Regions from separate parts of the Pseudoalteromonas sp. KAN5 genome, predicted to be linked through region 1. Evidence: predicted binding sites of a transcription regulator. Region 1 holds the regulator's gene; each other region holds the start of a gene.
What was found. Region 1 encodes sigma-54, which starts transcription at its own class of promoters, with help from an activator protein. Its sites were predicted from a motif close to GTTGGCACGNNNNTNGNNT; they were not measured.

Region 1 (7,836 bases):
GCATTAAAGCCTTAATCAACAGTGGCTTTGAAGTGGCAGTGATCACTGGCCGTCATTCACAGATAGTTCAGCAACGAATGACTAGCCTGACTGTAGCGCATATTTATCAAGGTCAAGAAAACAAGTTGCAAGCTTATCAACAGCTCAAAAATAAATTGCAGTTAACAGATGAGCAAATAGCCTATATAGGTGACGATGGACCAGATATGCCGGTTATGGAATTAGTCGGTTTTGCTGTAGCAGTGAATGATGCACACCCGCTCATAAAACGCATCTCGCATTATACAACCATGCTACCAGGTGGTTTTGGTGCAGTGCGTGAGCTCACTGATTTATTGATGCTTGAAAATGGTAAGTCACTAACAAGCGAAGGGACTAGCTCATGAATAGTGCGCGTTTAATATTATGCGTATTGTTCGTCGCTTGCATGGTGTGGTTGTGGTTTCCCTATTTTAATCAGCCAACAAATGCACCACAAAACCAAGAAGATATAATAGCAAAACCCGATTACACTGCCGTAGCATTAAAACAAACAGCATTTGATGAACAAGGTAAAATTAGCCACAAAGTAACCGCTGCAAAAATGGAGCTCTATCAACAGTTAGGCTTCACTTACTTTGAGCAACCTATTTTTACTTTATATAATCAACAACAAACGTGGCAAATTAATGCAAACGAAGCCACTTTATATGAAAACCATCAATTAATTTTAGAAGGCAATGTGGTGGCTAAAAACCTGACCAACAATGCCATGATTGAGCACATCAATGCAGATAACATTCAGGTTGATATTGAACTACAAACCATGAGCTCTGAACAACCTGTAGAATTGATTGGGCCAAATTTAAAGATCACTGGGCGCGGCCTCAATGCCGACTTAAAAGCCGAAGTGGTAGAACTAATTAACCATACGCGAACCATATATTATGACCAATAAATTTGCTCACTTGCTTGTTATACCAAGCTTATTCATGGCCTTTGCAAGCTTTGCTGAGACTAATTTACCACCTGCGGACCAAGTATCGATCAGTGCAGACAAACAACTTGCCCAGTTAAAAGATAACATCGGTATTTTTGAAAACAACGTTGAAATTATTCATGGTAACCGCCGTATTAAAGCTGATCGCCTTGAAGTACACAAACGTGAAGACTTAGGCGACAATAAACAACTGCTTGTAGCCACAGGAAGTCCAGCTTATTTTGAAGAAAAACAAGCTGATGGCACAATTATGAGCGCCAGCGCTAAAGAGGTTCGTTACGACGTTGCCAAGCGCTACTTAACCTTAATTGGCGATGCGCAGGTTACTCAAGCAGGGCAAAAAATTAATGCTAAAAGCATTACCTACGACATGGACCAACAGCTTATCAGCGCCGAAAAAGGCGAAAGCTCAAATGATCGCGTGCACACTATTTTAGTACCGGTAAGTAACAAAAAAGACAAATCTAAAGGCCAGCCATGAGTACATTAAAAGCTGAATTTTTAGCTAAAAGCTACAAAGGTCGCCAAGTTGTCAAAAGTGTAGGCTTAGAAGTTACCGCCGGCAGCATTGTTGGCTTACTGGGCCCAAATGGTGCGGGTAAAACCACAACCTTTTATATGATTGTAGGCTTAGTGCCTAGCGACAAAGGCAAGATCAGTATAGATGACAACGACATCACCTTACTGCCAATGCATAGTCGCGCTCGCTTGGGGATTGGTTACTTACCGCAAGAGTCATCAATTTTTCGTAAATTGACTGTTTATCAAAATTTGATGGCTATTTTAGAGACCCGAAAAGACCTTAAAAAACAAGCAAGAGAAGAAGCTCTTGACAGCTTACTTGATGAATTTAGCATTCAACATATTCGCGACAGCCAAGGTATGGCCCTATCTGGCGGTGAACGTCGTCGTGTTGAAATTGCCCGTGCATTAGCCGCAGACCCAAAATTTATCTTGTTAGATGAGCCTTTTGCTGGTGTTGATCCAATTTCAGTGTTAGATATAAAGAAGATTATTGAACACCTTAAAAACCGTGGTATTGGCGTGCTTATCACCGACCATAATGTACGAGAAACTCTTGATGTTTGTGAAAAAGCCTACATAGTTTCTCATGGGGAGTTAATTGCATCAGGCACACCTGAGCATGTACTCGCCGACCAAACAGTTCGCGATGTTTACCTAGGTGAGCAATTTAGGCTATAAAGCCACACTTGGCTAAGCATCTGCTAAACTTAACAATGACAACAATAAAAGGATTGTTAGAGATACATGAGGCAATCACTCCAGCTGCGCATGGGCCAGCAACTTACAATGACACCGCAACTGCAACAAGCTATCCGCTTATTGCAGCTCAGCACATTGGATCTGCAGCAAGAAATTCAAGAAGCGTTAGATAGCAATCCGTTACTAGAGCTAGAAGAGCATGAGTATTCAGACGACACGGCGGGCAAGAATGAGCAAAAGCAAGATAACGACGACTTAACCGTTAGCGCCTCAGCAGATGACAAGCCCAGCGAATACGAACAAGAAAGCAGCGAAGCACTCACCAAAGAAACACTCAGTGATGAAATGGCGATGGATGTCACATGGGATGAGTACATGAGCGCTGCACCAAATAGCTCAGCAGGCCCAATGCCAGAGGACGAATCTATATATCAAGGCGCCTCAACAGAAACCTTGCATGAATATTTAATGTGGCAGCTACAGCTAACTCCATTTAGCCCTACAGATGAAGCAATAGCCATTGCAATTGTTGAGGCCATTGATGACTCAGGTATTTTAACGCTTAGCTGTGAAGACATTGTAGAGAGCTTAAATCAAGGCAACAACGAAGAAGAAATCGAACTTGACGAAGTACAAGCGGTTTTAAAACGTATCCAATTATTTGACCCTGTAGGCATCGCGGCTCGCAGTCTACAAGAGTGTTTATGTATTCAGCTAAATCAATTTGATCCGGCAACCCCTTGGATTAATGAGACAAAAATGATTTTAACTGATCATATCGATTTATTAGCTAGTCGCGACTATCGCACTTTGATGAAAAAGACTAAGCTTAAGGAAGATGAACTAAAAGAAGTGATGACTCTGATCCACAGCCTAAATCCAAAGCCTGCGGATACCATAGTACGAGAAGAGTCAGAATACGTTATTCCTGACGTATCAGTGAAAAAAATTAAAGGCCGCTGGGTGGTTGAACTTAATCCAGACAGCATGCCAAAAATCAGAGTGAACAGCCAATATGCAGCTATGTCGCGCTCAGTAAAGTCGAGCACTGATAGTCAGTTTATTCGTTCGCATCTGCAAGAAGCTAAATGGTTTATAAAAAGCCTAGAAAGTCGCAATGACACATTGCTCAAAGTAACCAATTGCATCGTAAAACAGCAGCAAGGTTTCTTTGAACATGGCCCTGAAGCCATGCGACCTATGGTACTCAATGACGTTGCTGAAATGGTAGAGATGCATGAGTCAACAATTTCTCGTGTAACTACCCAAAAATACATGCATACCCCGCGTGGTATTTTTGAGTTAAAGTATTTTTTCTCAAGCCATGTTAGCACTGAAAATGGCGGCGAATGCTCATCGACAGCTATTCGCGCACTAATCAAAAAACTGATTAGCGCAGAAAACTCAGCGAAACCATTGAGTGATAGTAAAATTGCAGATATATTGGCAGAGCAAGGTATCAAAGTAGCTAGACGGACTATTGCAAAATACCGCGAGTCACTGGCTATTCCACCGTCAAATCAAAGAAAGAGTTTGATTTAAGGCGTAAAATCAAAAAAGGAAAATGCTTATGCAACTAAATTTAACTGGTCGTCACGTAGAAATTACTGATTCATTAAGAGACTATGTAAACAATAAGTTTGCGAAGCTTGAGAGGCATTTTGATCACATCAACAATGTCCATGTTATTCTTGACGTAGAAAAGCTAAGCCAAAAAGCAGAAGCCACCATCCATGTCAGTGGTGCTGAGTTATTTGCTTCAACTGAACATCAAGACATGTATGCAGCCATTGACGGACTAATCGACAAGCTCGACCGTCAAGTAATCAAACACAAAGAGAAGCACGCTCGACACTAACACTATGAAATTAAGCTCACTTATTTGCCAGGACTGCAGTAAAACTGCGGTCCTTTTTAATAGCAAAAAACGGATCATTGAATTTATCAGCCAATTGGCTCATGAACAACTTCCTCAGCTATCACAACAAGAAATCCTCGATGCATTACTCGCTAGAGAAAAACTAGGTAGTACTGGTATTGGTCGTGGCATTGCCATTCCTCATGGTCGAATGAGTGGTATTGAAAATCCACTAGCAATCATTTTAGTGAGCGAAACGCCTATTAATTTTGACGCAATTGATAATCGCCCTGTGGATCTGTTTGTCGCTCTCATCGTACCAGAGGGTGATAGTCAACTTCATTTAAAGACGTTAGCCACAATTGCTGATAAACTTAACGACAAAGATTTTTGTAAACAACTACGTAGCGCGAAAACAGATCAAGATTTATATCACGTTATTGTTGAGCAATCGTAAGTCATACCTCTTGCGTTAGTGATCTATTATGGCGGTACAAAGTAGTTCAATAACAAGGAAAAATTATGACAGGTAGTTATTCTGTACACATAATTTTTAATAACGTTAATGAGTTATTTAACCAGCTAGAGTGATCATGTTTTTAATAAAATTGCTATTAAGTGAAGGAGAGTTTACATGGAGTTAATCATCATCAGTGGGCGCTCTGGCTCAGGTAAATCGGTTGCCCTGCGTGTAGTTGAAGATCTTGGTTATTATTGTGTCGATAATATCCCTGTAAACTTACTGCCTTCATTAGTTCGTAGTGTCTCTGATAATTACGACAAAATTGCTGTTAGTATTGATGTTCGTAACTTACCCAAAGAACAAGAAGAATTTAACGACATTCTTGAGTACTTACCCGGCTTTGCCAATCCAACATTATTTTATTTAGATTGTGATGATCAAACACTGATCAAACGTTTTTCTGAAACGCGCCGTTTGCATCCACTTTCTTTAGATTCATTGCCGCTTGATTTAGCCATCAAACAAGAAAAAGTATTACTTGATGTGTTAACAACACGTGCTGACTTTATGTTAGATACCACTGATCTAAGTGTCCATCAACTTGCCGAGACGATTCGCGAAAAGATTTTAGGTAAAAAAGATAAAAAGCTAATTATCACCTTTGAATCGTTTGGCTTTAAACATGGTATTCCAAAAGAAGCGGATTATGTATTTGACGCGCGCTTTTTACCTAACCCGCATTGGGAGCCTGAGCTAAAGCCACTGACAGGTCTTGATCAACCAGTTAAAGATTACTTAGCCAGCCACAGTATTGTGCAAAAATTCACTTGGCAGATCCAAACCTTTGTACAAACCTGGTTACCGCACTTAGAACGTAATAACCGCAGTTATTTAACCATTGCAATCGGCTGCACAGGTGGCCAACATCGTTCGGTTTATTTAGCGCAAACCATTGGCGAAAGCTTTTCAATGAGCCACAGCAATGTAAAAATTCGCCATCGCGAGCAAGAATAACAACCACTGTTACAGTAAGGAATGTGGATGCGCTTAGAAGATACATTTTTAATAAAAAACAAACTTGGATTACATGCCCGCGCAGCCAGTGTATTAGCACAGTTAGCCGTGCAGTTTGATGCCAGTATCACACTTCACCAAGATGACAAACAAGCCGCTGGCGACAGTGTTCTAGGCCTAATGTTATTAGAAAGCAGCCAAGGTAAAGAAGTTAAAGTTGTGTGTGAAGGGCCCGATGCCGAACTCGCACTTGCTGCTATTGGAGAGCTGATTGCGCACCGCTTTAACGAGCAAGAATAGTCCATAGTCAGCACAATAAAATTACGTTAAACTTAATAAGCTACTGGTCAACGCAACCAGTGTAATTATCAAAGTTTCATCCCACCAATTAAATGTATTTATTATTTAAGGACGCCAATGCCAGAAGCTTTTGAACAAGATTACCCACTACAACAACTAAAGCAAGTGACCAAGTCACTTAACAGTGGTCAATTTGTTCAAGTAAGGCGTATGTTGGCAAAAACAGCTCCCTGTGACACAGCTTTACTACTAGAATCATCGCCGCATAAAATTCGTACCTTGCTCTGGCAACTGGTAGATCCAGATGTACAAGGTGATGTACTCGAAGAGCTTTCTGAAGATGTTCGCCTAGGGATCATTGCCCAAATGGCGCCAGAGCATATTGCTGCGGCGACCGAAGACATGAGTCACGATGACTTAGGGGAAGTATTACGTAGCTTACCTGACACAGTCTACCAAGACGTTGTCAGCGCCATGGATAGCCAAGACCGTGAGCGGGCAACTCAAGCGCTTTCCTATCAAGAGCGCTCAGCTGGCGCATTGATGAATACCGATACGGTCACTATTCGTCCCGATGTCACTATTGACGTGGTACTGCGCTACTTACGCTTACGTGGCGAACTGCCTGAAGGCACTGATGACCTTTATGTGGTTGATAAACACAACTGCTTTTTAGGCGCAATGTCGCTCACCACGCTACTCACCAACTCGCCGGATAAAGTTATTCGCGAATTAATGGACGAAGATTGTGAATCAATCCCTATTTCCATGGATGAAAGTGAAGTAGCCCAATTGTTCGAACGCCATAACTGGATATCTGCACCTGTTGTTGATGATAACGACCACCTGCTGGGCCGGATCACCATCGATGATATCGTTGACGTTATCCGTGAAGATGCAGAGCACAGCTTATTGAGCTTAGCGGGTCTTGACGACGAAGAAGATACCTTCGCCCCAGTATTAAAAAGTTCGAAAAAGCGCTCAGTATGGCTTGGCGTTAACTTATTAACCGCGTTGCTCGCTGCAATTGTAGCAAGCTTCTTTGAAAACACCTTAGCGATTCTACCGATCCTAGCTGTACTCAACGGGATTGTGCCCTCAATGGGTGGCGTAGCTGGTAGCCAAACACTTACTCTAGTGATCCGTGGTATCGCTGTAGGTCATATTAACCAAACTAACCAACGCTTTTTACTAATGAAAGAGCTCGCGATCGGCGCTATAAACGGCATGGTATGGTCAATTTTAATAGCAGGTGTAGTCGCACTATGGCAGTGGGACTTTAAACTCGGCGGCGTACTCGCCTTTGCCATGTTTATGAATTTAGTCGCAGCAGGCGTCGCCGGCGCAAGTATCCCACTACTGTTAAAGAAAATGAAAATAGACCCTGCACTAGCTGGTAGTGTAGTGTTGACTACTGTAACTGATATTGTAGGCATTTTTGCCTTTCTCGGCACCGCAACTTGGTTGTTAGTCTAGATAGGAATAGAGGTTCTAGAAGCTAGGTTTTAGGCCCTAGTATCTAGTCGCTTCCCTAGAACCTAGCGCCTTTTAAGCGCGGCATAAAGCCGCGCCTACAATAAACCCAAACATCGGTGCAAACCTGTAGCCGCGAGCTTACCTCGCGCAGGTTTATACTCACCACCGAAAATAAAAGTCACGGGCTACGCATCCTAGCACCTTTTACTTTACACCTTCGCGGCTAAAGCCAGCTCCGACAAAAACCACTTTTTACACAAAGAGAAGACAATGAGAGTAAATGAGAAGACATACCCATTTATATCTTTCTCTTAAGCGCAGCGCCTCTTAACCTCTTTGTGAATAAATCACTTAAATCTTTCTCTCGGGATACCCGAGCCTACAAACAATTTTTACCACAAAGAGCAGCGAGGCGCTTCGCTACACAGAGAAAAAGCAGCGGGTAACGGCTGCGGGCTACGAATCCTAGCCCCTAGTCACTTCCCTAAAGCCTAGCGCCTTTTAATAACTTTTACCTTACAC
Region 2 (7,836 bases), 540 kb from region 1:
CCACGCATAGCCGACACAGCTAAACACCTTTGGTATATCTACGTGTCGTTAACCATTGCATGTACACTGGCATATTGGGCGGCAGGAATGGACTGGTTTGACGCAATTTGCCATTCATTTTCGACAGTCGCGATTGGTGGGTTCTCTACCTATGATGCATCAATAGGGCATTTTGACAGCCCGTTAATTAACTTTATTTGTGTGGTTTTTTTGATTATTGCGGCGGTTAACTTTTCTTTGCACTATGCAGCAGTATCAAGTCGCAATCTGCGCGTATATTTACGTGACCCTGAATTTAAGGTGTTCTTGTTTATTCAATTAGCATTGGTTGTCGTGTGCTTTACTGTTTTATCATCGAATAACATCTATGCCGATGGTGACGAAACACTGGACCAAGCACTATTTCAAGCTGTGTCTATCAGCACAACAGCAGGCTTTGCAACAGATACTTTTTCAGCTTGGCCGTTGTTCTTACCAATCCTGCTGATATTTTCTAGCTTTATAGGTGGTTGCGCAGGCTCTACCGGTGGTGGTATGAAAGTGGTGCGAGTGTTTTTACTTTATCTTCAAGGGGTGCGTGAGCTTAACCGTCTTGTCCATCCTCGTGCTATCTATTCAATAAAACTGGGGCGTAAGGCCTTACCAGATAAAGTTGTTGAGGCCGTTTGGGGGTTTTTCTCCGCCTATGCGTTGGTATTTGTGATCATCATGCTGGCATTAATGGGCACCGGAATGGACAACATTACGGCATTCTCAGCCACCGCAGCTTGTTTAAATAACTTAGGTCCAGGCCTTGGTGATGTTGCAGCACACTATGGTGCAATAAGTGATGGGGCTAAATGGTTATTAACTATTGCTATGGTATTTGGCCGGTTAGAGATATTTACTTTGTTAGTGTTATTTACACCAACATTCTGGCGTGGCTGATCAGTACTTAAGCTTATCGCTTTAAATTTTATATCGGTTATTATTTATCTTAAATTACTTTTGCAGTTGGAAAGGATATGCCAAAAACAAGACGGCAATTAAATTTAGAAAACCTAGCCCATATTAGTGCTGGTAGTATTGTTGATGTAGAAATATTAACGCCAACAACCAGCAAACGCCTTAAAACTGAGTTTGTTGGGCTATTGCATGATCGCTTTGTAATTTTAAACTACCCACCTGTAAAGCGTTTAAATAACGCCGGAGAGTATTTAAAAGATGGTGTGGTGGTCATAGTCCGAGCTGTACTTGAAAGTGGTGGTGGGCAAGTCATCGCATTTCGAGAGCAAATCATGTCGGTATCCTCACACCCCGCACGGCTTATTTATCTCAACTTTCCAAGCCAAGTACAATTGTTTAGTTTACGTTCGCAAACTCGTATTCCTACATTATTACCAGCAAAAATAAAACTGTGTGACGAACGCGAGTTGCATGGGGTAATTAAAGATATTTCCGTCACGGGGGTTTTATTTGATGTTAAAGGTCAAGATGATCTTAGTGAATTAAAAAATACCCAGTGCAATATTGTGCTTGATAAAAGCAACAAGGGCACCACTGAGTTTAGTGGGCAAATATGCAGTATTAAAAGTCGGGCTATGGGGGCACAGTTCGGAATTCAATTAAGTGCCAGTGAGGATGAAATGAAAACCTTTATGAAAGAGCATTTTATTGATCTTTCGGTACTCGAGCCGCTAGTCTAATTCTGAAGGTATTCGCTATTTTGCAACAAAATAGCGAATATCAAAGAGTGCAATCAAAAAACCGCAAATTTATTTTTATTATTGTTAAATATCAATGTTTTAATCTTTTAAATTTATTTTGTCTGTTACTTTTTAGTGCGTTAATTCTACAGCCTATTACTTTACTTACCTGCTATAAAGTGAATCTCACTTAATCTGCGTCATTTTCATCTTTTTTAACTCATTGATTTTAAAATGAAAGGCAAAAATCTCTTCTTGCATGTTGCTAAAAGGCAACAAAAAACAGCGGTAATTTTCTGTAAAAACCTATTTTTAATTTTAATTCATTGATTTTTATGTGTTTTTAAACTTTGGCACCGAAGTTGTAATAGTCTAGTTGTACTGAACGAAATGATGATTTATCAGCAACGTTCGAAACCATAAACATTGAAGGAATATTATTATGAACACATTAAATAAAACATTAGCACTTATTGCCCTAGCATCATCATCAGCAGCATTCGCGGCAACAGACTTTGACACGTTAGATGTTGATGGCAATGGCGCAATCAGCCAAAGCGAAGCGTCAGTTGATGCAGAACTTATGAGCCAATTTGCAGAACTTGATACTGATGGCAATGGCGAACTTTCAAAAGAAGAGTTTTCTAAAGCGTAAGTTAGGTCGCAGTTTTAAAGCAGGGATCTCTGAAAAGGACTTCCATTCTTAATTGATTTTTAAGGAATATTATTATGAACACATTAAATAAAACACTAGCACTTATTGCTTTAGCATCTTCATCAGCAGCATTCGCAGCAACAGACTTTGACACGTTAGATGTTGATGGTAATGGCGCAATCAGCCAAAGCGAAGCGTCAGTTGATGCAGACCTTATGAGCCAATTTGCAGAGCTTGATACTGACCAAAACGGTGAGTTATCAAAAGAAGAGTTTTCTAAAGCTTAAAAACAAATGCTGAGATTATCCTGAGTTGCCAAAGACAACCTAAGTGGGAAAGGACCCCATGATAAAGGATAACAAGGAAGACTTTCACTGCATTTTAAATTCGGTATTGAACAAATTTTTTGATAGTACATTGAAGGAATATTAATTATGAACACATTAAATAAAACACTAGCACTTATTGCTCTAGCATCTTCATCAGCAGCATTCGCAGCAACAGACTTTGACACGTTAGATGTTGATGGCAATGGCGCAATCAGCCAAAGCGAAGCGTCAGTTGATGCAGACCTTATGAGCCAATTTGCAGAGCTTGATACTGACCAAAACGGTGAGTTATCAAAAGAAGAGTTTTCTAAAGCTTAAAAACAAATGCTGAGATTATCCTGAGTTGCCAAAGACAACCTAAGTGGGAAAGGACCCCATGATAAAGGATAACAAGGAAGACTTTCACTGCATTTTAAATCGGTATTGAACAAATTTTTTGATAGTACATTGAAGGAATATTAATTATGAACACATTAAATAAAACACTAGCACTTATTGCCCTAGCATCTTCATCAGCAGCATTCGCAGCAACAGACTTTGACACGTTAGATGTCGATGGCAACGGCGCAATCAGCCAAAGCGAAGCGTCAGTTGATGCAGACCTTATGAGCCAATTTGCAGAGCTTGATACTGACCAAAACGGTGAGTTATCTAAAGAAGAGTTCGAAAACGCGTAATTAACCCTTCGCGGACAAGGATTCTTGAAAAGGATTTTTCATTTATTACGTTCAAAAGCAGCCAATACCCCGGGCTGCTTTTTTTATACTTGGTCTTTTTCTCATAACACGGTATCTAGTTTACAGCTTAACTAAATCAGCTTATTATCAAGTTCCTAATTTAAGCATGGACGTTGATTATGTTAAGTTTTCTTGGCTTATATTCCGCTTTAATTGCTAGTACTTGGATTATTGTTGGGGTGTACATTGCTGGTAAATATTACCCTGGTTATAGCCATAAAAAACAGTTTTGCAGTGAGCTCGGTGCCGCTGGCAGTCCTACCGAAAAACTTTCTCCTATCATTAATAATTACCCACTTGGTTTATTATTCTGTTTATTTGGCTGGTATGTGTTGCAGCTGAAAGATACTCCCACACTCATTACATTAGTTGGTTGGTTAACCATCAGTCACGGTGTAGCGACTTGGCTTGCAGGGTACTTCCCGATGGATGCGGATCCTCAAACAAAAACGCCAACCTTGAGTTGCCAAATACACTCTTGGGCAGGGCTTATTATGTTGTTATCTTTGTTTTTTGCCGCTATTTTTGTCGCCATGAGTGATTATGTCAGTATCGGCTTTAGGGTTTTTTCAATACTGGCCGTGGCCTTTACGGGTTATTTTGTAATTTTGTTGGCAAAAGCATTTAAGCAGCAGGGTGATGCCGGATTGTATCAACGGCTTGCTTATGGTGTGCAATTGCTGTGGTTAAGCGCATTTTCGTTAGTGATTTAATATTAGGTTTAACAACGGCAGTTGTTTTTAGAGCTGCAAAGAGGCAGAGGTAATGCAAAGTGTAAGGTATACAGTGGAGTTGAGTAGCCCAACTTTGGAAGAGTATTGTTTATTAAGAGAAAAAGTTGGCTGGGGGAAAGTCGCCCCAGAGCTGGCAAAGGCGAGCTTAAACAGCTCGCTATTTCATGTCGTGATCAGGCTGGAAGGCTTACTTGTTGGTATGGGTCGTGTGATCGGGGATAGTGGCTTATTTTTTTATATTCAGGATGTTGCTGTTGACCCCAATTTTCAAAGGCAAGGTATTGGTACGTTAATAATGGGTAATATAGAGCAGTACTTGTCCGAAGCGGCTAAAAACGGTGCGACAATTGGGCTGCTCTCAGTTAAAGGTAAAGAGGCTTTTTATGCTCGTTACGGTTACTTGAGTCGGCCAAATGAAGAGCTCGGCTGTGGGATGTGTAAATTTAATTAGGGTGGGAAATTTCAATGTCTGAGTATATAGCAAGTGTTGCTTGGTCGCGCCAAGCAGATGAAGAGTTTGTAGATAATAAGTATAGCCGTGCTCACCGCTGGGAATTTGATGGCGGGTTAAGTGTAGCGGCATCGTCTTCACCTCATATCGTGCCGCTGCCTTATTCGGTGGTCGAAAATGTCGATCCAGAAGAAGCATTTATTGCATCTTTGTCGAGCTGTCACATGTTGTTTTTTCTATCGATTGTGGCCAAGCATCAAATTAAAATTGATAGTTATATTGATAATGCCGTCGGTGTGATGGAAAAAGACAACCAAGGACGAATGGCAATGACCCAAGTGACATTAAAGCCCGCAGTTAAACCAGCAGCAGGGCATAAATTAAGCTTGGCGCAGTTAGAGTCATTTCATCATCAAGCTCATGAATTGTGCTTTATCGCGAATTCAGTAAAAACAAACATAGTGACTGAAATTGACTATCTTGGTGAGACTTAATTATAGTGAATTGAATTACTTCGCCATTGAACTTTCGCACAATGGCAACAAAACCTACTTTTACTCAAAAAATGATATTTTTATTTTGTTTTTCTTTAAAATTTATTTTTAAGTCATTTAAAATCAAAGTGTTGCGAGTGTTTGTTTTTAAATTAAATTTTAAAAATTATTATGGTTTAGCTACTGTATGGCTGCTTGCGCTCTAATATCGTATATAACTACTTAGGTAATCTAAAATTGCGTCATTTTAAATAAATTTAAACCCATGATTTTAAATGACTTATTTTTCTTTTCAAATTCCCTGTTGCAAATTAGCCACAAAAATCAATCGTTAGATCTTTAAAATCCTCACTTTTAACCTTCAAGCTAATGATATTAAAGAACTAAAAATTGTTGGCACCGAAGTTGTAATAGTCTAGTTGTACTGAACGAAAAGCTGATTACCGCTTACGTTCACAACCATAAACTTTGAAGGAATATTTATTATGAACACATTAAATAAAACATTAGCACTTATCGCATTAGCGTCTTCTTCTGCAGCTTTTGCTGGTACAGATTTCGATACGTTAGACGTTGATGGCAATGGCGCAATTAGTCAGCAAGAAGCATCTGTTGATGCAGCTCTTTCGGCTAAATTTACTGAACTTGATACTGACCAAGACGGTGAGTTATCAAAAGAAGAATTTTCAAAAGCTTAATGGTGCTGAACCTAGCTTGCATAAAATGCTGCTCAGTTCTGAGTGCCCAAGACACCTAAATAGGCAAGGAGCCTATTAAAAAGAATAACAAGGACAGTGTGAGTAGCGAAAACATGAGTAATTTTTTTGATAGTACATTGAAGGAACAGATTATGAATACATTAAATAAAACATTAGCACTTATTGCATTAGCATCTTCTTCCGCAGCTTTTGCTGGCACTGACTTTGATACTTTAGATGTTGATGGTAGCGGCACAATTAGTCAAAGCGAAGCGGCTGTTGATGCCAAGCTGATGAGCCAATTTGCTGAATTAGATACTGACCAAGACGGTGAGTTATCGAAAGAAGAATTTTCAAAAGCGTAATTTCAGTTTCCACAAACAGGGATCTCTGAAAAGGATTTCTCTCACTTTAAATTATTAGGAATAACACTATGAAACATATTAATACAACACTTGCAATTATTGCCCTAGCGGCTTCATCTACTGCGTTTGCGGCAGTTAGCTTTGATACTTTTGATACCGATGGTGATGGTGTGATAAGCCAAAAAGAAGCGTCGGTTAATGCACAGCTAGTTGAAATCTTTTCTGATTTAGACACTGATAGCAACGGTGAATTATCAAAAGAAGAGTTTGCCAAAGTACAATAAACAGATAGAAATATACTCCTACACAAAAAAGCAGCTTCATTAAGCTGCTTTTTTTATTTAAATTTGAACGCGTCTGGTTACAAACTGTAGTCAAACTGCAAAGAGAATTTCCGCGGACTGCCGTAACGATATTGGTTGTAAAAACCGATTTGGTTGTAGTACGTCTTATCAAATAAGTTATCAACATTTAAGCTCACGGCCATTTGCTGATTGATTTGGTAGCTAGCCATTAAACTGGCCACTCCATAGGCTTGTTGTTCAACTTCAACTGTGCCCAGTACAGGGTTGCTTACCTCATCATAGCTGCGACTTTGCCAGCGATAACCTCCGCCAATTTTCACTCCTTGTAAGCTATCACTTAGTTGATAACTAGTGAATAATTTAAACTGATCTTTTGGGTTGGTGGTATTTAAAGGTGTACCATCGGGGTTTTCACCTTCACTGCGGGTATATCCAAAGTATGCATTCCATACATCACTAATTGCCCCATTGAGCTCGAACTCAAAGCCATCTGTGACTGTGCCATCAATAGGTTGATAAATTGCTTGTAAAGTATCTGGAATGGTTTCACCCGTATATTCCCCCCAATTGTCTTGATGAATTTCAAAACCAGACAATGAGATATCTAAACGCTCATTTAATAATGAAGCCTTAATTCCCACTTCATAATTTTTACCTTGAATTGGCGCTAAGTAATTACCATTTTCGTCAACTCGGCTTTGCGGTGTAAATATATCTGTGTAATTTGCATATAGCGCCCAATTTTGATTTATAGCGTAGGTAGTGCCTAGGTAATTAGTTAGTTCATTATCTAACTCATAATCATGAACGCTACCAAAGTTATCTTGCGACGTTTGCCATTGGTTTAAGCGGCTACCTAAAATTACCGATAAATCATTGGTTAAGTTAAGTTGAGTGGCAAAATAAAGCGCACTCTGTTGTGTGGTGCCGTATGAGCCATAAGCAGGCGCCGCTTGCCAGGTTGGCTTTGGGTAGTCGTAATCTGGTGCGCTAAAGTCGCCGATAATAGTGGCATTTTCTTGAGCAGGAAAGTACGGCGTTGAGAAATCTTGCTCTTGGTCATTATAGCCAACAAGTATTTGATGGTTTTGCCCAAACCAATTAAATCGACCCGATAACTCTATTTCATAGGTACGTTGAATGCGGTTTGCATCAATATAATTTAACGAGCCTGGAACCATACCTATATTAGTTTGTGGATCTGGGTGTCCGGTTGCCCAAAACACATCATACTCTAAGTCGTTATTTCCATAGATATAGCTTGCGCTTAACTGCCAATTACTATTGAAATAATGCTCAACTTTGATAAAGCTATTTAATGCTTTTGTTTTAGATGATGACCAGCTTGGGGCGGTCGATGTTTCTCTGGCATAGTTGGTACGG
Region 3 (7,836 bases), 1.6 Mb from region 1:
GATAAGTGCCACAATAAATTGACATAACGTTCAGTGTCATTGCATACACAACGACTAACCAACGTATTGAAATAAAAAAGGCTGCTAATGAGTAGCAGCCTAGGTGTCGGATTATAAAAAGTAGCGCCGAGATTATCGGATCTGCAAGATATTCTGTTGGAGTGTTGAGTTTACTTCCAATGCTCGAGAATTGGCTTGGAAGTTACGTTGTGCACTGATCAAATCAACTAACTCGTTTGTTAAGTTTACATTTGATTGCTCAAGTGCAGACGAGTTAATTGAGCCTAATGTACCTGAACCTGGCTCTCCAGCAATAGGCTCACCTGAGGTTAAACTTTTTTTCCAACCTGTATCACCCGCTTGTTGTAAACCTTGCGAGTTTGAAAAGCGTACCATCGCTACTTGACCTAAGAATGACGTATCACCATTGCTGTAAGATGCAACAATTTTACCATCTGTACCAATATCAATACCTGCTAAACGTCCTACTGTTGCGCCATCCTGATCTAAGGCTTTAACTTCAAAGCGACTTGCATATTGAGTAGGTACCTTATTTGCAGTGCCCGCTTCATCGCGCCAGTTAATATTTATATCTTCAGGGAAACTCGCGCCGTTTGATAATAAATCTGAAAGGCCAGTTGCGGCACCCGCACCACCTGGGATAGCTAATGGATTAAATGTAGTTCCAGTATTCGCAGTCCCATCAGTTGCTTGTGGTAGACCACTTGAATCAAATTGAAACGTTGAAATAGGAGTGTAAGGAGCGGCTGTTTCTTCAACACCAGCTGGGCTAAATGGCTTTTCATCTAAGGTTGCATAGGTTTGCCATTCATTATCATTACCTGTCACTGCCGAATCAGTTTTTACAAAGAAAAACTGTAATACATGCGGTTCGCCCAATGAGTCGTAAACCGTTGTTGAAGTCGAGCTGTTATATGACGCGCTCACTTCAGGATCAAACGTTGTTACTGAAGGACTGCTTGCTCGTGAATCTAGATTGAACGACGAGTAAACATTCGTGGTAGCACGTGGCGAGCCTGATGAATCAGGGATTTGTAATGCTGAAGAAGTACTTAAACTAACCGATGTTGTATCACCTGTCGCTTCATCAACGGGAAAGCCCTGTAGGTAGTTACCTTTAGCATCAACAATAAAGTTATCTTTATTTAACTTAAATGCACCAGCACGTGTATAAGTAAAATCTTGTGCACCTAAATCCTGGCTCATTGCAAAGTAACCTTCACCCGTGATCGCTAAATCAAGTGAATTTTGCGTAAATTTTAATGACCCTTGATGGAACTGCTGCGCAACCATAGTTGTTTGTACACCATCACCATTTTTAGTTTTACCTGAGCTAAACACCGATGACGCATAGACATCCGCAAACTCCGCTCTCGACTCTTTAAAACCTGTGGTATTTACGTTGGCGATGTTATTAGCTGTAACATCTAAATCTTTTTGTGCGGCAGCTATGCCTGTTAACGCAATATTGAAGCTCATAATTCACCTCTAACTCTGTCAATGTTTAGCCTAAGGCTAACGAATAATTAAATTTTTTACGCGATTTCTGCAACGTCAGTTAGCCTAACCGCACCTTCTTTGGTGTTAATAATAATGCCATTGGCACCGTTAATATTGACACTTTCGATATTCTTAAAAGTCGCAATAGGCAAGCTGGTATATTCGCCATTTAGCTGCCCTTCAGCCTTAATTTTATATTCACCAGGTGGTAAACGTTCCTCGTTATCATTCATGCCATCCCATTCAAAACGGATCGCACCGGCAGATTGTGCACCTAAATCAATACTGCGTACCAATTGCCCTGACGAATCTTCAATTCGTAAAAACAGGTTCTCAACAGGTTCTTGAGCAACCACTGTGCCTTTAGCTGTGCCTGACTCGTTAAGGTCTAAGCTATCTGATTCAAGTAACGCTTGCTTACCGACTAACGTAGATGCTTGTAATGCTGAATTGGAGGTCATCGATGCTGCTAATGATTGAAAGTTACTATTGAGGTTAGAAATACCTTCCGCCATAGTAAAGTTGGTCATTTGTGCAATCATCTGATCGTTGTCTGCAGGTTTGCTGGGATCCTGAAACGACAACTGCTGCGTTAACAACGAGAAGAAATCTTCTTGTGTTAGTGCATCACTTTTCTCTTCACTTGAGACTTGATTATCTTGCCACTTAAGTGAATCTAAATAAGTTGACGATGCGGTGCTGATATCGTTACTCATAATCTTTCCTCAATTACCGCTGCCCAAGCAACAGTGTTTTACTTAACATTTGCTTCGCTGCATCAGCAACTTGCACATTGGTTTGATAAGAGCGAGAGGCGGAAATCATATTAGCCATTTCTTCAACGACATTAACGTTAGGTTTATAGATATAACCATTTTCATCCGCACTTGGGTGATTTGGGTTATATTCAATTTGCAGCGGTTTATCACTCTCTACAATACCTAGTACTTTAACGCCAACAGACGACCCCTGATTATTATTACCTGTTGATTCTGATGCTTTCATCAGTTCAGCAGCAAACACAGGGTGACGCGCTCGGTATGTTTTGTCTTGGCTTGAGCTAATGGTATTCGCATTCGAAATATTACTTGCGGTTGTATTCAAGCGCACATTTTGTGCACTCATACCAGTACCTGAAATATCAAAAACGTTATATAAACTCATGCTTATGCTCCTTGACTACCGAGGGCTTTTTTAAGGCCTTTAATTTTACTACTCATAAATTGCAGGCTTGCCTGATACTCTAATGAGTTCTTTGTATACAAGTTTCGTTCCACTTGTATATCAACCGAGTTTCCATCACCTGTATCTGTTTGATTTGGCGAGCGAAACATTTCACTATTACCAACATAACGACTGCCACCGGCAATGTGATTTGCATCCGTAGTGACCATGCTATTGCCGCCTTGTTGGTGGCTTTTTGCCGCTTTTAACGCTGAGGCAAAATCGATGTCTTTCGCTTTATAGCCCGGCGTATCAGCATTAGCGATATTGGTTGCTAATAACTCTGCACGTTGCGAACGGATCAACATTGCATGAGGATGAACCCCAAATGCTTTATCAAAACTGATAGCCATAACCATCTCCAAAAAATTGACTTAGGATGATTAATGCAAAAGATGAGCCAACTGAATTAGAATTTCACGAAGTGTTTAATGGTTTGATTTAAAAAGAAAAACGATGTGGTAACACATCGTTTATAAGATTATTAACTCAGTTTTACTAGTAAAACGGTTGGAAATTTAGCATTTAATTTATGTCATGCGAAGGCATTATTTCTTTTGGTAAATAATGCCAGGATTACACCGCACCATATCAAACTCATCGCTTAAACCCGACATAGATTCAGAGGCACCTAAAAACAAATACCCTTTAGGGTTCAGTGCTTGGGAAAATTGAGCAATAATTTTCGCTTTCACTTCTGGCGAAAAGTAAATGAGCACATTACGGCAGAAAATAATATCGAACTTGCCCATCAGTGCATATGAATCTAATAAATTAAGATGCCGAAAACTAACCAACTTCTTAATCGACTCATTCACTTGCGCCATGCCATTACCACTGTCTTTAAAAAACTTTTTCCTGCGTTCTACCGACAACCCTCGGGCCAGAGCAAGTGAGTCATACTCCGCATGTTTACACATATCCAGCATAGTGTTAGAAATATCAGTGCCGATAATTTGCGCACCCATTTTTAACACACCAGGCTGTTTAGCCTGAAACTCTGCAACAGACATAGCAATAGAGTATGGCTCTTGGCCCGACGAACTTGCCGCGGACCAAATTTTTAGCGGCCGACGTAATTCTTTATGTTCAGGGAATAATTTGCTTTGTAAAAGCTCAAACGGATATTGGTCCCGAAACCATAATGTTTCATTAGTCGTCATAGCATCAACAACGGCGGCACGTAACTGCCGCTCATGTGGACTCAACGTTTTACTCACTAATTGTGATAAAGATGCGACATTAAAACGCACCATTAATGGTGCAAGTCTGCTTTTCACTAAATAAAGCTTATTATCACCTAACACAATGCCACATTGTTGTTCTAAAAAAGAACGAAACTGATCGTACTCACTTTGCTCTAAATGCTTATTTTCCAAAGTTACACCGCCTTTTCAGATTAGTCACAATGAACCCATTTTTTCACTGCTGTAGCTAATTCATCCGGGTTGAACTTAGCAATAAAGTCATCAGCGCCTACTTTCTCAATCATTGCCTGATTAAATACACCACTGAGCGATGTATGTAAAATCACATGCAGTGGAGCTAATTTAGGATCTGCTTTAATTTCTGCTGTTAAGGTATAACCGTCCATTTCAGGCATTTCAACATCGGAGATCAACAACCCTACTCGTTCGGTGATATTGTTTTTACAGTCTAGCTCGGCAATCTCTCGTAATCTTATTAACGCTTCTTTGCCATTTTTGGCAAGCTCTGTTTGTACGCCTAGTGGTTCAAGCGCGCGTTTGACTTGATTACGCGCAACCGCTGAATCATCGGCAATAAATACAATACGCTCACCTAAATCTTTTTGAATTTCACCATCATTAGCTATCTCTGCACTGACTTCAGTATTTACTGGACAAATTTCATTGAGGATTTTTTCAACATCGAGAATTTCGACCAGTTCATTTTCAATTTCAGTTACTGCTGTTAAATATGAATATCGACCAGCCCCTGATGGTGGCGGCATTATTTTTTCCCAATTCATATTAACGATTCGCTCAACACCACCGACTAAAAAGCCTTGTACAGAACGGTTATATTCAGCAATGATGATAAAACTATCTTTAATATTTTCGATCGCTGGGCCACCTACGGCCATCGATAAATCGATGACAGAAATAGTCTGTCCACGAATATGCGCGACGCCTCTTATATAGGGGTTTGATTTTGGCATGTTTGTTAAAGGAGGGCATTGCAGTACTTCTCTCACTTTAAACACATTAATACCAAAGCGCTGCCGCCCTCTGAGCTTGAATAATAATAATTCAAGGCGGTTTTGCCCAACCAACTGAGTACGTTGATTAACTGAGTCTAAAATGCCTGCCATTTCAATCTCCTAAAGAAAGCTAATAATAACGGAACAATAATTGCTTTCTTTCTGTAAAGCTACATAACTACACGGGAGCGTCTATTTATTGACGCTAAATATTTATACCCTGTTTTCAACCATAAGCATAGTCGAAACATTATGAGTTTGTTAAAAAAAAGCCGAAGATACAGTGTTTTTTATTTTCTTGCTAGCCTATGCCTAGTTACACCACTGACTGCGCAAACTTACAGTAAAGAGCAACTGCAAGAACTCGCTGTATCTTATATATACGATCAACTTGATCCCGCTACCGCCGATGATAAACAACTTAATGCATTAAGTTTAGACAGTCGCATTCCTGATCGCAGTTGCGAAAGTGCACCTTCTTATACTATTCCAACCGAGCCTCCTTTTAGTCGGCAGATCACCGTACAAATTAAGTGCAATGATTTAAATGGTTGGAGTCAGTATGTGCACGTACGCATGATTGAGCTTTCACCCGTTGTCGTCGCGAGTGAAAACCTAAGTCGCGGTGAAGTCATTGAAGCTCACCATTTAAGCTTGATCATGAAGCCAAAACATTTTGTTCGCGCCCAGTACTTACAAGACGAAGAACTATTAATTGGTAGTCGCAGTAAACGTAATATTCGCAGCGGTTATCCCGTTGCTTTAAATCAAATTTGTATGGTGTGCAAAGGAGATAATGTGACTATTTTTGCTGTAATTCGTGGGTTAAAAATAAAAACTTCCGGTTTAGCCCTAGAAGATGGTACTTTAGGCGAGCAAGTTAAAGTAAAAAATGCAAAATCAGGAAAAGTTTTAAATGCCCGTGTTGACGGTGTTGAGTCAGTGCAAGTAATTATCTAAACTTTTACTTTTATGCTAAAGTTTCTAATGTGTGTGCCGATAACTAGGCATAAGTTGGGTAACGTATAGGTTAAAATCATGGTAAGCCAAGTAAATAAAGGTCAGCAACAGGCTAATGTGTTGACCAATGCCAAACAGCAGAAAGTTGATTTACAAAACAATAATGCAAATACTGCACAAGCAAATGCGCCTAAAGCAGCTGCTGATTCAGTAAGTTTGACGCCGCAAGCTCAGCAATTAAAATCATTACAAGATAAGGCGCAACAATCTTCTGGTTTTGATAGTAATAAAGTTGCTGAACTTAAAAAGGCTATTAGTGAAGGTAAATATCAGATTGATGCTGAAAAGTTAGCCAAAAATATCGCTGCGTTTGAGTTTGATGTGTATGGCTGATCACAATCGTTTAATTTGCTCTAAACTTGTTATGCAATTAAATTGCTTAACATCACTTGCTGATATCTTGGATGATGAGTTAACCGCGATAGCCTCTCGTCGTGGTGAAGGCTTAAAAGATATTGCTAAGCAAAAACTGACCTTTTTAAGTAAAGTTCAAACGTTAGATAAAGAGCTCAAAGCATTACTTGCTAATAATGAAAGTGAGTCTGAAGAAGTATCAGACCTAATTGGTGATGTGCGCAAACTATTAGAATCATGTAAAAAGAAGAATGATGTCAATGCGCATGCAGCACATCAGGCACAATTAACGGTAAAACAGTTAAAAGATATTTTAATTGGTGTGCCAACTTCAACAACCTATGATCAAGGTGGTAGTGTTGTACATGGTAGCAGCAAAATAGTTCATAACTTAAAAGCTTAGCGCTGGCGCTTAAAAATATACTTTGCTCTCTTACTTTCCTAATTCTGATACTTTTTCCATATCTAGATGTATACCCAATAACCACTGCTATACTAATGAGTTGTTATACCAATCGTGTTAAGTTACTGACCATTTATAGCGACAGATAAATGGAGTGATAACAAGGCATAAATTTTGACATGTAGTTGTTCTACATGAAAAATTTATAACGCAGTTAGCGCTTTATTTAGCCCGCTAGAATGGTTAAATATTTAAGTCGATTGGTATTATACCAATCGACTTAACACGATTGGTATTAAAAACCACAAAATAAATACAATAAAGCGCGAGACAACCCGCGCTTTATTTTGCTCACCATGCGATCATTAGCTATCGATTTGGTTATTGCCGCTTTCTATTAGTTTCTTAATCATTTCCTCTGATTGATTTTGTACATCAAGCGCCGGCTCTGCTGATGTTGATGTATCACCATTGAAAGCAATACTGCTTTCTTCGCTCACAGAATCTAAGGCTAACAAATCAGTCTGTTCAACATCGCTCAATACATCATTGATTGTTAACTCAACTGGCTCAACAAGGTTACTGCTAGCGGCATCACTTTCTAATATATGGCTTAAATCGATGCTTTCAGCCATTACAACAGGCTCCGCCATTAGATTTGCTTGCGCGACTTCTGACTCAGTTTGTTGTTCCGCGATAAGTTCAATACCAAATGTATTCTCACTTTCTGGCGCTGTATTAGTCACCGCTAGCTCGGGCTCATTTCCTTGCTCTATAACATTGTTCAATATGTCCCTCACTAAGTAATTGCCAGCGTCATCCACTGTTACAAACCGATAATCTAACCAGGATCCCAAATCAAGCACAGAAAGTAACGCTGACCACTGACCTAAAGCATTGGGCTGGACCTCAAAACCACCTTCTAACACATCAATATCAAGTAAACCCAAACCAAGTAAATTTGCCCCTACTACATAAACACTACTGCCTTCTTCAACGGTTCCTTCTGCAGTAAGGCCAATACCTAATATTCCCCAGTAATAGTTAGTTACTTCAAAAGCGACAGGCGTAGTATCAACGATTAGGCCAGCAG
Region 4 (7,836 bases), 1.6 Mb from region 1:
ATCCATTAACTGACCTTCAATATTAGTATCGAGGTAGTTCATAATATCTGCCGCTGCTTTTAAGCCGCCCATTTTCGCGGCCTGTGCACCTGCTTGACCGGCAAATTGTTTCTCCATGATCTCATTCAACTCTTGCAGAGCTGCCGGTTGCACTTCTTCAAGGTTGGCGATACGCATGGTTAAATCTAAGCGGACTTTTTCAGGAAATTGCGCCAAAATTTCTGCCGATTGCTCAGGCTCTAAATAGGATAAAACAATGGTCTGAATTTGTGGATGCTCATTGCGAATGATATTGGCAACTTGTTTTGAGTCCATCCACTTCAATGAATCAAGACCTTTAGCGCCCGATCCCATCACAATTTGGTCAATCAGGCTTGCTGCTTTATCTTCACCCAGCGCGGCAGTTAATGCTTTTTTAATAAAGTCTTCAGATTGGAAACCTATCGTACTAAAGCTTTGTATTTGCTCTATAAATAAGTTATGCACGGCGCTAATTTTGGCTTGCGATAGATCATCTATCGCCGCCATTGCCATACCCACTTTTTGCACCTGCTTTGGCTCAAGGTGCTTGAGTATTTGCGCTGCATCTTCTTCAGATAAGCTCAGCAATAAGATTGCCGCTTTATCTACACCGTCTAATTTATCAACATCAAACGCTGCTGGCAGTTGTTTTTGTTCTTGATCAGTCATCTTCAGTTAACCACGCTTTCACAACTTGTGAGGAGAGTTCCGGTTCATTCGCTACCAAGGCACGAACTGCTTTTAATAAGTCTTCATCGCCATGAAGGTCTGGTAACTGTAGTGTACCATCACTTGAGAAGCCAACCGAAGCAGAATCAAAATCTTTATTGAGCATATCGAGTGTATTATCACCGATATCTACCCCAGAGCTAAGCGCATCATCATCATACTCTTCAAGGGTATCATCAGGGTAAATTAGGCGTTTCAGCATAGGTTTAACCACAGCCATAATCAACACGATAATCACCAGTGCACCCAGTACTAAACGCACCACTTTCATAAACCAGTTTTGTTCCCACAATGGCACTTCGATTGCTAAATCCATCGGTTCACGTACAAACGGTACGGTTACAACTTCAAGCGCATCACCACGCTGCAAGTCAAAGCCAACGCCACCTTGTAATAAACGACGGATATTTGACAAAGCTTCAACAGAGCGCGGAACCATAGTGGTTTCACCATTTTCACCCACACTTGCTATGTAATCAACTGCCACCGATACACTAATACGACGGATCACACCACTTTGCTGGCGCTTATGTGAAATAGTGGTATCCAGTTCATAATTACGGGTTGCTTCTTTATGGCTGCGACTAGGCGATGTACTCGACCCTGCACCACCTTGGCCGGCTACTTCGGGAATATTTGAGTCCATTGGAGGCTGGTTCGTCAAAGCACCAGGAATACCAACGGCTAAGCCACCGATATTATTCTCTTCGAAGGTTGTTTCACTGCGTACTGCTGGCAAATCTGGGTTGAAGCGTTTCTGTGTTTCTTCAATTGCACTAAAGTCCATACTCAAATCAACTTGTGCAGTGTAATTCCCCAAGCCAAGCACAGGGATGAGGATACTGTCTATTTTATCTAAATATTCTTGTTCGCGCTTACGCTCAACTTCGTATTCTTTACGAGAACGTGCTGCTAATGAACTTTGTGAACCTGAGTTAAGTAATCGACCGTTCTGATCGGTTACAGTGACGCGTGCAGGCTCTAAACCTTGTACTGCTGAGCCGATGATATCAACAATTGCATCAACTTCTTCACCATCAAGTGTGCGGCCACGTTTTAATGTTAACACAACGGTAGCTGAGGGCTGTTTCTCACGACGTGCAAATACATTTTCTTTTGGAATTGCTAATAATACTTTGGCACGAGTCACATTTTGCAGCTCTTCGATGGTTCGCGCTAGTTGTTGCTCACGACCATGTTTTAAACGCTCACGCTCTAGCCTTTGGCTAACACCAAAGCCCATGTCTTGCATAATAATATCTGTGCCTGAGCTGGGAGCTTGCTCGATGCCTTCGCGGGTCATCAGTAACTTAATATTTTGATATTCATTTTCAGCAACTGACACAACATTGCCATCAAGCTGATACTCTATTTTTTGCGCATCTAAAAAGTCGAGCGTTTGAATAAGCTCTTCTGTTGGCATTTTCCCAAGTGGGCGCATATCTGGCTGACGAGCCCAAATAATCACAAAGATTGCAATGGCTAAACAGATAGCTAAAGCAACAATTAAGGTCACTTGACGCAATACATCAACGCCGTTTAAAGCACTTAAATAGCCTGACTTTTGTTCTTGTTGATCGTCATTATCACTTTGGTCGATGCCACCACCTGCTAAAGCAAGATCGGTTGATTGATTAGATTGCGCCACAATAATTCTCCACTACCTAGTTAAACAGGCATGTTCATAATTTCTTTATAGGCTTCTACAAGTTTGTTACGAACTTGCACTGTCGCTTCAAAAGCCACTGACGATTTTTGCGATGCAATCATCGCATCAGCTAATGACACATTACGATCACCCATTTCTACCGCTGTTACTTTTTGCTTCGCATCTGCCTGAATGTCATTAACAGTATTAAGTGCATTGCTGAGCAAATCACCAAATTGCGCACTTGAAGTCGGCTGGGCTTGAACTGGTAACTTATTGATGTGATTACTACGACCAGCTTCAAGGGCCATAGATTGCATTTCTTGAAATAATGCGCTGTTTTGAACTTTCATAATTGTCTCTGACGATGCAGTTTACTAATAACTTAATAAAGCACAAAGCATGCCAAAAATAAAACATTAAATATCAATGGTTTACTTATTTTTATATTGTCAGAGTTTTGACGAGCTTACGCTCAGCTTTGGCTGAGCGTAATTAAAACAGATGTGTGGTTTTATAAAGGGTAATACTTAAGCAGGTAAAGCAATACCTAAGTCACGCATTTGCGCTAATTTATAACGTAAAGTACGCGGGCTGATCCCTAATGTTTCAGCAACATCTTTACGTTTACCTTGGCAACGGTTGAGAGTTTCTAGAATAATGCGGTGCTCTTTATCCTTTAGTTCATCTTTATAACTACCTGATTCACTGGCTGGTAACTCAGCTAATGGCTTATTTTGCTCTGTACTTGTTTTAAGAGCCGGTGCTTGGCCATCGTAATAAGCGTCATTTGTTACACTGTCAATGGCAGTAGTCGTGCTTACAAAATGGGTTGATGAAGCTTGCGTTAGAGGAGATTCGGCTAAATTCTCGATAAAGATTGCATCCTCATCAATCATGTCCCCATGACGTAGAATCAATGCCCGCTGAATCACATTATCAAGCTCACGTACATTCCCCGGCCAAGCATGCGCTAATAATTTTTGCTCAGCCTGCTTAGTCAATTGCGCAATCGGCTCTTTACTTTTATTAAGGTGGCGCTCGATTAAATGCTTTGCCAATATGACAATATCACCCGGACGCTGGCAAAGCGGTCGCCACATTAACGGAAACACATTTAAACGATAATACAGATCTTCTCTAAACTGATTACTCGCGACCGCTTCTTTTAACTCACGGTTGCTTGTTGCTAAAATTCTCACATCTAACTTTATGGTTTTACGCCCACCCAATCGCTCGACTTCACGCTCTTGTAAAACACGCAATAACTTAGCTTGTAGACCTAAATCCATTTCAGTGATTTCGTCTAATAATATAGTACCGCCTTGTGCTTGCTCAAACTTCCCTGGACAAGCTTGAATTGCACCAGTAAAAGCGCCTTTCTCATAGCCAAACAAAGTAGCCTCAAGCATATTTTCAGGGATAGCTGCGCAGTTTATTGCAACAAAGGGCTGTTCTGATCGCTCAGATTTATCATGGATGAATCGTGCAAGCACTTCTTTACCGGAACCGCTGGGCCCCAGTACCATGACACTGGCATCAGATCTAGCAACACGACTGGCAAGCTCTAGTAACTTAATACTGCTGGGATCAGCAACTATCGGACCATCAGTTTCTTTTTCTGGCTCTGGTAGATAACGACTAACCATATTAAGCAATACTTCTGGCGCAAATGGTTTAGCCATGTAATCAATCGCACCCAAGCGCATTGCCTCAACGGCGTCATCAATCGTGGCATAGGCAGTCATCATGAGCACTGGTAAATCAGGGTGATTCAAGTTAATACTGCGCAATAAATCAAGGCCACTCATTGCTCCCATTTGCACATCACTGACAACCAATGAAAATGCTTCTTTCTTTAGTAATATCATAGCTTGCTCTGCGCTATCGGCAGCGACACAATCTATACCTGACATTTCTAACGTATCAATTAGGGCTTCGCGCAGCCCTGCATCATCTTCGACAACTAAAATCGTGTTATTCATGGTGCCTCCACTGATTTAGGCTCTGTACAAATAGGCAATAGTAAGCTGAAGCTTGCTCCCCCTTGGGCGTTGTTAGTTACTTCAACACGTCCTTGGTGTGCATTAGCCACTGAATTGACCACTGCAAGCCCTAAACCTGTACCTTGGCTTCGTGTGGTAAAGAATGGTTCGAATAACTTATCCGATTGGCTTAAATCAACACCTGGACCATTATCACTTACCGTGATGCGCACTAACTCAACATTATCATCACGCTGTGCACTTAACTGCACATGAGCTTGTGAGCCAATCACTTGAATGCTGTTGTGAATAAGGTTTTGAATCGCACTGGCAAGGGCCGTTTTATTACCCATAATTTCGATGTCTGGTTCCGGTAAACAAACGTCAAGTTGACTATTATTCAGTGCAACCATGGCATCCGCACCGGTTTTTACTTCAGTTAATAACTGTTGCATCGACACACGTTCTACCACTTGTTGATCGCCACTTTTAGCAAACAACAGCATATCGTTAACTTGGGTTTCAAGATCTTTTAAGCGAGACATCAATTTCGTATGAAAATTGCCTCTGGAACTCTCTGGTAAACGTTTAGAACCCAAATTGGCTGCATATAACATAGCGGCAGAAAGCGGTGTGCGTACTTGATGCGCTAGCGATGCTACCATCTTTCCAAGCGCGCTCAAGCGCTGCATATGCGCAACTCGCTTTTGTAAACGGCGTGTTTCAGTCAAGTCAGTCATTAAAATGAGCTGACCTGGCTCTGGCGCCAATGCTGTGATTTCTAGCTTGATGAGACGGCCATCTTTAAGTGAAACCTCATGACCATCATCTTGTTGGGGACGAAACGAGCGTTGGATCACATTAAACCACTTTTCCCCCTCCAGTGGCTCACCTAGCATATCTATTGCTATTTGGTTGGCTTTAGCGATCATACCGCGCGCATCGAGCACAACCACCCCGGCAGGCATGGTATCGACTAAATGACTTAACCAACTCGCTTGCTGGCGTAATTCACTTAGCTCACCAATATACTCTTCTTGCAGTAAGCATGGGTTATATTGAGTAGCTGTGATAAATTGTGGTTTTAAGACATTAGCTAAAGCCATAATGCATTCTCGTTTACAGGATCTAACTAGCTAAATGCACAAATTGTACCAATATTTATATCAATTAATTTCAAATGGTTAGCGTTAAAATAGCGCGACAGAAAAATGACGAACAACACTTTTAGAATAAGGATAAGCTATGAGTTCAACAAAACTGTGCCGTTGCCCTTGGCTCGATACCAGCAAAGATGATTATGTTGCCTACCACGATGATGAATGGGGAGTACCTGTTTATGATGACCAAACATTATTCGAGTTCATTACCCTTGAATCAGCACAAGCAGGGTTAAGTTGGTATACCATTTTAAAAAAGCGAGACGGTTATCGCCGAGCTTTTTTTAATTTTGATGTAGAAAAAGTAGCGCAAATGAATGAGCAGGATGTTGAACGATTAATGCTGGATGAAAGCATAATACGAAATCGCTTAAAAATTGCTGCCACTATTAATAACGCAAAGCGTTTTATAGAAGTTCAGCAAGAATTTGGCAGCTTTAGTCACTATCAATGGCAATTTGTTGGCGGTAAGCCATTAGTGAATGAGTTAGATAAACTCAGTGACTACCCTGCAATTACCGAGGCATCCACCGCGTTTGCCAAAGACTTAAAAAAACGAGGCTTTAAATTTTTAGGCCCCACCACAGTTTACGCTCATATGCAGGCCTGTGGCATGGTTAACGATCACAGTAATGATTGTTTTAGGAAACAAGAAATTATTGAGAAATATTAGGCATTAGGTGAAAGGTGAAATATTTTAACCTACCGCGAATTAATCTCGCGATAGGTTATATTTTTTCATTTTTTCAACTAGGGTTGTGCGGCGCACACCGAGTATTTCGGCGGCACGGGCAACCACATAATCATAGCGTTCTAAGGCCTGAGTAATTAGGCTTATTTCAAGTTCTGCTAAGTATTCTTTTAATTCAATGCCTTCATCAGGTAATAACCCTGAGTCAGGCGCGCCTATCTCAACTTCGGGCTCATCATCATAATCACTAAATCCCGAGCTAAAAATATCATTAAATGCATCACGCTCCATCAACTCCTCTGGATATTCAGGCTCATAAGCATCCACTTCAATATAGCGGTATTTAGCGGGTAGATCAGGAATATCCACGACTTTATCTGGCAACATGATCACCATGCGCTCAACCAGATTAGCTAACTCACGAATATTACCCGGCCACGTATGCTCTTTAAGACTATCAATAGCGCGCTCTGTGAATTTAGCTGTTGAACCACTTTGCTCGCTTATGCGACGCATTAACTCTTTTAATAAAAGTGGAATGTCATCTACACGCTGTGCAAGAGACGGATTTTCAATTGGAAACACATTAAGGCGATAATACAAATCCTCGCGGAAACTGCCCTGCTCTATCATCTGTTCAAGATCGCGGTGCGTCGCTGCAATCACCCGCACATCAGCCTGAATTGCTTTGGTACCGCCAACCCGCTCATAGCTGCGCTCTTGCAATACACGCAACAACTTCACTTGCATTTGCAGTGGCATGTCACCAATTTCATCTAAAAACAGCGTGCCACCTTGGGCTAGTTCAAAACGCCCTTTACGGGCAGAAATAGCGCCCGTAAACGCACCTTTTTCATGGCCAAACAATTCACTTTCTAACAGCTCGGCAGGAATAGCACCGCAGTTAACAGGCACAAACGGCCCAGCGTTTCGTTTAGAAAGTAAATGCACATTGCGGGCAACCACTTCTTTACCTGTGCCTGATTCACCTAAAATTAAGACGTTCGCATCGGTTTTCGCCACTTGCTCAATCAAAAAGCGTACATCTTTAACCGCTTCTGTTTCACCAACAAGGCCGTCAAAGGTTTTATGCGGTTTATGATGCTTATGTTCATTTGGCAGCATACGTTGGTATTGTTGGCAATCATGTAGCAGCTGAGTGGTTACATCATGATTAAATGGCTCACAGATCAAGCCAACAACATTAGCGATACTTAACAGCGGTTTCAGTGTTTCGCCAATTAACAAAAATGGGATCGTGGGATGACGTTTGATCACGTTTTCATGATCTAATTGTTGCAATGCGCCAAGGATGACAATGCATGATTGCTTTTGGTACTTATTACATTCTTGCTCAATACTGGCGTCATCCACAAGCTGAACGGCTTCACCAATAAAAGTCAACGCAGCATGTAAACCAATCGCACGGTTATTATTATTATCTAAAATCAAGATCATTATTTAGCGAACCACAGTTACCACCAGCCATTAATGAGTTAAATTGTAAGCGAGTTTGACAGGGATGCAAGCACAAAGCGGCAGTTTTTTGACATAGATGCCAAAAAACAGACGCATTGCTAATTATAAGTAATACTTAAGAAT

Region 2: KAN5_RS14250 (EF-hand domain-containing protein) is a predicted target of sigma-54. The motif match lies at 5,478-5,496, and genes of this name have one in related genera.
Region 3: flgB (flagellar basal body rod protein FlgB) is a predicted target of sigma-54. The motif match lies at 3,132-3,150, and genes of this name have one in related genera.
Region 4: fliE (flagellar hook-basal body complex protein FliE) is a predicted target of sigma-54. The motif match lies at 2,790-2,808, and genes of this name have one in related genera.

What each region holds. Positions count from the first base shown of each region.
Region 1 is NZ_AP025589.1:3,706,733-3,714,568, reverse strand. Features, by position in the region: gene kdsC (3-deoxy-manno-octulosonate-8-phosphatase KdsC) at 1-386, shown strand, start outside; gene lptC (LPS export ABC transporter periplasmic protein LptC) at 383-937, shown strand; gene lptA (lipopolysaccharide transport periplasmic protein LptA) at 927-1,460, shown strand; gene lptB (LPS export ABC transporter ATP-binding protein) at 1,457-2,182, shown strand; gene KAN5_RS16490 (RNA polymerase factor sigma-54) at 2,249-3,745, shown strand; gene hpf (ribosome hibernation promoting factor) at 3,774-4,061, shown strand; gene ptsN (PTS IIA-like nitrogen regulatory protein PtsN) at 4,066-4,518, shown strand; gene rapZ (RNase adapter RapZ) at 4,696-5,538, shown strand; gene KAN5_RS16470 (HPr family phosphocarrier protein) at 5,566-5,838, shown strand; gene mgtE (magnesium transporter) at 5,956-7,314, shown strand.
Region 2 is NZ_AP025589.1:3,170,878-3,178,713, reverse strand. Features, by position in the region: gene KAN5_RS14295 (TrkH family potassium uptake protein) at 1-927, shown strand, start outside; gene KAN5_RS14290 (flagellar brake protein) at 1,005-1,685, shown strand; gene KAN5_RS14285 (calmodulin) at 2,128-2,340, shown strand; gene KAN5_RS14280 (calmodulin) at 2,415-2,627, shown strand; gene KAN5_RS14275 (calmodulin) at 2,775-2,987, shown strand; gene KAN5_RS14270 (calmodulin) at 3,134-3,346, shown strand; gene KAN5_RS14265 (DUF998 domain-containing protein) at 3,526-4,119, shown strand; gene KAN5_RS14260 (GNAT family N-acetyltransferase) at 4,172-4,591, shown strand; gene KAN5_RS14255 (OsmC family protein) at 4,606-5,085, shown strand; gene KAN5_RS14250 (EF-hand domain-containing protein) at 5,571-5,783, shown strand; gene KAN5_RS14245 (calmodulin) at 5,936-6,148, shown strand; gene KAN5_RS14240 (EF-hand domain-containing protein) at 6,217-6,432, shown strand; gene KAN5_RS14235 (TonB-dependent siderophore receptor) at 6,510-7,836, opposite strand, start outside.
Region 3 is NZ_AP025589.1:2,135,866-2,143,701, forward strand. Features, by position in the region: gene flgE (flagellar hook protein FlgE) at 133-1,500, opposite strand; gene KAN5_RS09640 (flagellar hook assembly protein FlgD) at 1,557-2,237, opposite strand; gene flgC (flagellar basal body rod protein FlgC) at 2,251-2,685, opposite strand; gene flgB (flagellar basal body rod protein FlgB) at 2,688-3,098, opposite strand; gene KAN5_RS09655 (protein-glutamate O-methyltransferase CheR) at 3,294-4,124, opposite strand; gene KAN5_RS09660 (chemotaxis protein CheV) at 4,145-5,077, opposite strand; gene flgA (flagellar basal body P-ring formation chaperone FlgA) at 5,219-5,926, shown strand; gene flgM (flagellar biosynthesis anti-sigma factor FlgM) at 6,005-6,319, shown strand; gene KAN5_RS09675 (flagellar protein FlgN) at 6,312-6,743, shown strand; gene KAN5_RS09680 (Ig-like domain-containing protein) at 7,109-7,836, opposite strand, start outside.
Region 4 is NZ_AP025589.1:2,113,494-2,121,329, forward strand. Features, by position in the region: gene fliG (flagellar motor switch protein FliG) at 1-690, opposite strand, end outside; gene fliF (flagellar basal-body MS-ring/collar protein FliF) at 683-2,398, opposite strand; gene fliE (flagellar hook-basal body complex protein FliE) at 2,419-2,751, opposite strand; gene KAN5_RS09550 (sigma-54 dependent transcriptional regulator) at 2,929-4,383, opposite strand; gene KAN5_RS09555 (ATP-binding protein) at 4,380-5,489, opposite strand; gene KAN5_RS09560 (DNA-3-methyladenine glycosylase I) at 5,629-6,216, shown strand; gene KAN5_RS09565 (sigma-54 dependent transcriptional regulator) at 6,256-7,692, opposite strand.